2 regions of the Paenibacillus sp. FSL F4-0243 genome follow, and region 1 is predicted to be linked to the other one. Evidence: riboswitches for the same ligand, from Rfam matches in the RefSeq annotation. Region 1 holds a riboswitch; the other holds the start of a gene.
The links. Region 1 has a riboswitch for glycine ahead of gcvT (glycine cleavage system aminomethyltransferase GcvT). Riboswitches for the same ligand answer to the same signal wherever they lie in the genome.
Positions count from the first base shown of each region.

Region 2: linked by a shared signal. The riboswitch ahead of NSS87_RS30550 (amino acid permease) and the one ahead of gcvT (glycine cleavage system aminomethyltransferase GcvT) in region 1 are both predicted to bind glycine.

Region 1 is NZ_CP150151.1:6,407,387-6,410,572, reverse strand. Features, by position in the region: gene gcvPA (aminomethyl-transferring glycine dehydrogenase subunit GcvPA) at 1-12, opposite strand, end outside; gene gcvT (glycine cleavage system aminomethyltransferase GcvT) at 119-1,231, opposite strand; glycine riboswitch at 1,417-1,515, opposite strand; gene gcvH (glycine cleavage system protein GcvH) at 1,695-2,087, shown strand; gene NSS87_RS28475 (flagellar motor protein MotB) at 2,544-3,186, opposite strand, start outside.
Region 2 is NZ_CP150151.1:6,904,008-6,907,193, forward strand. Features, by position in the region: gene NSS87_RS30550 (amino acid permease) at 103-1,461, opposite strand; glycine riboswitch at 1,597-1,677, opposite strand; gene adhP (alcohol dehydrogenase AdhP) at 1,875-2,891, shown strand; gene NSS87_RS30560 (metalloregulator ArsR/SmtB family transcription factor) at 3,160-3,186, shown strand, end outside.

The DNA.
Region 1 (3,186 bases):
ACGGTGCTTCATTAAGGTTTCACTCCTTGGCTTTTCTAAAATATAAGAAAGTACAATTTTCACGTTATACTTTATCCTTTTATTTCTCGCTTAAAAGTTCACCGTCCTAATATGGATGCTAAAGGCGTTTATACTTGTAAAAAGGGGCCTTAATCACGACAGCTTTAAGCTGCTTGCCACGTATCTCTACGAAAACCTCTGTGCCTATTTCACTGTAAGCTGTATCAAGCAAAGCTAATCCCAGGTTGCGTTTCAGCGTTGGAGATTGGGTTCCGGTTGTGACCTCTCCGATTTTGATGCCGTCCGCATAGACTGGGTAATGGGAGCGTGGAATGCCTCGATCAATCATTTCTAGACCGACAAGACGGCGGGGAAGACCGGCTTCTTTTTGCTGTATCAACGCATCGCGTCCGATGAAGTCCGCTTTGTCCAGCTTCACGAAGAACTGTACTCCAGCTTCAAGAGGCGTGATGTCAGCCGACAGCTCCTGACCGTACAATGGCAATTTTGCCTCGAAACGAAGCGTATCCCGTGCGCCCAGTCCAGCAGGTGTTAATCCGTGAGGAGAGCCAGCTGCGAGAAGGCCGTTCCATAACGTTGCTGCCCCATCCAGCGGAGCGTAAATTTCGAAGCCATCTTCACCGGTATAACCCGTACGGGAGATCAGTACTTCTACACCGCAGACGGTTGCGCGTTCGATGAAGTGGAAAGGCTTGAGCGTTGAGATCGGTGCATCAGTAACTTCTGCGAGTATGGTCTCTGCCAGCGGACCTTGCAAGGCGAGCAAAAGCGTCTCGTCAGAGACATTAGTGAGTGTGACTTCACCGAATTCAGAGGTCAGATGTTCTTGCAGCCACTGGAAGTCCTTATCGATGTTGGAGGCATTTACGACAAGCATATAACGGCCTTCACTTAGTCGATACACGAGTAAATCGTCGACCACCCCGCCGTTTGGATAACAGAGCAGCGTATATTGTGCCGCACCATCGGTAAGGCGGCTGACATCGTTGGTCGTCATTTTTTGTAAGAAGGCTTCAGCGCCGCTTCCGATCACCATAAATTCACCCATATGCGATACATCGAACAGTCCAGCCTGCTGGCGAACAGCCTCATGCTCCTTCACGATACCTGTAAACTGTACTGGCAGCTCCCAGCCGCCAAAATCAATGCACCTGGACTCCGCATATGCGGAATAGAGATCATAAAAAGGCGTTCTTTTCAAAGCATCCATGTCGTCACTCCCCTAGTCTGATTACATACGAAAAAAAGGACAGGCAGAAGCAATCATGCATAAATGCACTAATCGCTTTCTGCTCTGTCCTTTGTACCTGAGAGTTACCCTGCGTAACTAACATGCAAGTTTCCCCGTTGGTGACCTGACGCACTCAGCCTCGCGTCTGATGCTCTCCAGAGGTACGTCCGACAAAGGTCCTTTTGCCTGAGAGATTCACCCCTGTTAGGGCTTACTCCTTCGGCGCCGTCTTCAAGTGAGACAGTCTCTCCCTATGCCATCATCCGCAACTGTATTTGTTTCTTATGTCTCCATTAAACGGGTATAGGAGGGCGCTGTCAACAAGAAAAAGTCAAAAAAACGACAAATTTATTTTACTTTTAGTAATATTGACATTATGCTCCGGGATCACTTAGGCTATAACTAAATTTAGAATTCCAATTTGGAAATGAGGCGGCTTGAAATGAGTGAAGTTTTAGATAACCTTCTTTACAGCGAAGAGCATGAGTGGGCACAGCAAGTGGAAGGACGCGTAGTACGTGTTGGGATTACGGATCATGCTCAGCATTTGTTAGGCGATATCGTATTTGTGGAATTTCCAGAAGTGGGTTCGGCCATTTCAGCTGGCGACAGCGTAGGTAGTATCGAATCCGTTAAGACCGTATCGGAACTCTATTCACCCGTCTCTGGGAAGGTTACCAAGATTAATGATGGTTTAGAAGCTAGTCCAGAGCTAATTAATGATAAGCCGTATGGTGAAGGTTGGATTTTTGAAATTGAAGTGGACGGAGAGTATGCTGATGCTGTAAAAGGACTGCTAGATGCAGCTGGATATCGTGCATTGGTAGGGGAGTAATTCTAATTTTTTTCTGAATATTAATTTCACCGAATGTGATATTTATAGCAGCAAGTTTCCGTTTTTGGGGACTTGCTGTTTGGTGTTTTTATATAGATAGTGGTGGTGATTTTCGAGTTAAATCCTGGGACTGTTTGGAATTATGGGATTTTATTTAAAATCGAATCTACTGATTGTGGAATTAGGGAAAACCTCCCTTATTTTAGACGAATATAGCGTGACACTAAGGGTTTTAGGGAATTCCTCCCTAAAATTTCAGTGAAAAGCGCTATTTCTGACTAAATAGGGTATTAATCAGGGAGGAATTCCCTAATTCTACGCCTGGACAAGGGAATAGGCAGATAATCAGGGAGTATTTCCGTAATAAATAGTGGCGAGCCCATTTTGGTATGTTGATAAGCAGATTCGCTCCCGCACAGGCCTAGCTATTGTAACTAGCTCTGAGTAAAACATTTTTTATGCACCCTCTTGAAGCTGCCGCAGCACAATGATCTCTACACGGCGGTTCTTTTGCTTACCTGCAGCTGATGTGTTCTCCGCGGTGGGCTGGGTATCAGCATACCCTGCATATTGAAAATTGTCGGGGTTCAACCCTTCATGATCTAAGAAAAAGCGAAGCACTGACAGCGCACGAGCACCAGATAGCTCCCAGTTGTCGTTATAGTGAGAAGCCGAAGATACTGGAGTATTGTCGGTATGTCCTTCAATGCTGATCTTTGCGCCGATATCGCTGAATAAGCCAGATAACTGCTGAAGAGCAGGAAAGGCTGGTGATTTCAGGTCTGCCTTACCTATATCGAAGAGAAAACGGTCACTGAGTGTGATTTCTATCCCCTGCGGTTTGTCGGCAACAAAAATTTGTTCTCCGAGATTATTTTCCTCTACATAGTTCGTAATCACACCCATTAATTCAGCAAGTTTAGCCTCTTGTTCTCGAAAAGCAAGTTCACGTGCCGAAGGTGCTTCATTAACGGCCTTATCGTCTGTGTTAGGACTTGGTTCCGCTGCTGGATTTGAGTTATTAACTGTACTTCCCGGTTTGCTCTCAGGGGTCTTCCCAGCATCTAATATGCCGTTCCCACCCTCAAGGACAGTGCTG
Region 2 (3,186 bases), 500 kb from region 1:
ATTGGATTAATCGTATGCAGAAGTAAAGAACGCTTTAGTTGCAGCCCCGCAACCCCAAGTTGCAGTTAACACTAGGCATACGATAGTTGATGTTGACCTCACTCAAGCTTGATTACTTTTCCCTTTTTTGCTTCTAATCGAATACAAGATGAATAATAAAATAAACCATAACGGAGTACACAATAAAGCCGGGCGTGTTTCTCCAGCGAACAGCATGATGATCAGGATCCCAGCGAACAAGGCTAAGACAATATAATTAATAGCCGGTGTGAACGGTGCTTTGAATTTGGATTTCGCCTGTAAGTCTGGCCGGGTTTTCTTATACTTAATATGGCAGATAAGAACAATGCCCCACACCCATATAAAACAAATGGCGCTAATCGTTGTCACGATTCCAAAAGCCTGCTCCGGAATAAGTTTACTCAAAAGTGCACCCACAGATATAACAATTGTAGAAATGAATAACGAGTTACCTGGTACATGGTTTTTATTTAGTTTGCCCAAACGAGGTGACGCTTGGTTATTTCTACTCAAATTATAGAGAATTCGGCTGGTCGAGAACATCCCACTATTACAAGCGGACGCGGCTGAAGTTAATACGACAAAATTAATAATCCCTGCGGCAATTGGAATCCCTACTAAAGTAAAGGTTTTTACAAAAGGACTCTCTGCCGGGCTGAGCTCAGTCCAAGGGTTAATGCATAGCAGGACAAAAAGCGCACCGACATAGAAAAATAGAATCCGTAAAGGAATTTTGTTGATTGCCGACGGGATATTTTTTTCCGGATCCGCTGTTTCCGCTGCCGACACCCCGACCAATTCCACACCCACGTAAGCAAATACAACCATTTGAAAAGAAAATAAGAAGCCTGATATGCCGTTCGGAAAAAATCCCCCATGCTCCCATAGGTTTCGTACCGTCACCGATCCTGCATCCGTCTTAAACCCAATGATCAGCAAAATGACCCCAAGACCAATTAAGGCGAGAATCGTAATTACCTTAATTAAAGCAAACCAAAATTCGAGTTCCCCGAAGCTCTTTACAGTTAATAGATTAAGTCCTAATAACACGACTAGACAGGCGATGGCAGGAACCCACTGCGGGATATCAAACCAGTACTGTACATATACGCCAACAGCAATGACATCAGCCATAGCCGTCATGATCCAGCAAAACCAATAGGTCCAACCAGTAATGAATGCGACCCGTGATCCAAGGTAGTCTTCAGCAATATCCGTAAACGATTGATAGCCCGCTTTAGATAATAGGAGTTCTCCCAGTGCTCTCATCACAAAAAACACAGCAATACCCACGATTAAATACGTGATCATAATGGATGGGCCTGCCTTCTCTATCGCCTTGCCTGATCCCAAGAATAATCCTGTACCAATGGTGCCGCCAATAGCAATAAGCTGAACATGCCGATTAGCCAGCTCTCTCTTTAATTCTGGTTGTGCCATACCTAGTTCCCCCTTGTGAGTACAATAAATTGGAATAAAAAAAAGAGAGATTGGATGTCATCCAATCTCCCAGATCGTAAGAATATCAAATAATATTCGCCCTGCTGATAGCGATCAGCATGACAAATACATATTCAGTACTCTTCTGTCCTTTTGCCTGAGATTGTGAACCCTTCGGCGCCGCGGAATCTCCGCAGTCTCTCCAGAAGCTGCTCCAGCTAAAGTGTAATCCTTAGCCATCATAGCTCGTGAATTATGAAGTTGATAAAGCGGTAACGCAGTAAAGCTGTTCTGATATTCTAACATATTACTTGTGATGTGAGTGTTAATCAGTGATAAAAGTCTCAAGAATTTAAAGTTAGCCTCATGAACATACTACTTTTTGAAAAGCAAAAAACTAAAGGAGTATGCTGATGAAAGCCGCTGTAGTAAAGAAATTCAAAGAAAAGTTAGAACTACAAGACGTACCTAAACCAAAACCCGGACACAAAGAAATCCTTGTCCATATTCAGGCGTGCGGAGTGTGTCATACTGATTTGCATGCTGCTCATGGCGATTGGCCCGTCAAACCGAAACTCCCTCTTATTCCCGGACATGAAGGCGTTGGGATTATTGAAGAAATAGGTGAAGGAGTTACACACTTAAAGATAGGAGACCGAGTAGGAATTCCGTGGTTGTACTCAGCCTGCGGTCATTGTGAGTATTGTCTTACAGGAAGAGAGACTCTTTGTCTGGATCAGCAAAATTCCGGATATTCCGTAGATGGTGGATATGCAGAATATTGTGTGGCAGCTGCCGATTATGTAGTGAAGGTTCCTGATAATTTAAGCTTCATCGAAGCTGCACCTTTATTTTGTGCTGGCGTTACGACCTATAAAGCTTTGAAAGTATCGGGTGTAAAGCCAGGTGAGTGGGTAGCCATTTTCGGCGTCGGAGGATTGGGTCATCTTGGCGTACAATATGCAAAAGTGATGGGAATGAACGTAGTGGCCATCGACACGTCGGATGAAAAGATGGAGCTTGCCAAACAACTTGGTGCAGACAAAACCGTAAACGCATTAAAAGAAGATGCCGCAGAGTGGATTCAAAAAGAAATCGGTGGAGTGCATGGTGTCGTTTGTACGGCGGTTGCGAAAAAAGCATTCGACCAAGCCTACCGGGCCATTCGTCGCGGCGGTACCTGCGTCATGGTTGGACTGCCTCCTGAATCCATGGATGTCCCGATCTTTGATACGGTATTAAACGGTACAAAGGTAGTCGGTTCGATTGTCGGCACTCGCAAAGATTTACAAGAAACATTACAATTCGCTGCAGAAGGAAAAATAAAAACCATTATTGAGACACGTAAACTAGAAGATATTAATGAGATCTACGATCTTATGTTAGAAGGCAAAATCAATGGTCGAATCGTCCTTGATATGACGAAATGATCCGAAAGAAAACACACTCGAAAAGTGTTGCTTTTCGGGTTTTTTTATGGCTAAAATTTGTCATATGGTTCACCTTAACATCTATAGAGCAAAAGCTTGATTGGAACATTGATTTTCATTCATTCGGGAAAAGAGGTGTAGATTCTACCTTACTTGCGGAATATCCTGTTGCAGATACATAGTCAAATATTTCACTTATTGAAATACCATTTCCAAAAACGTTGACATGTGCGCATGTATGCATATAATGAATTAAGGGGGTTGGGCAATGGGATTAAACCTTGATCCAAATAAA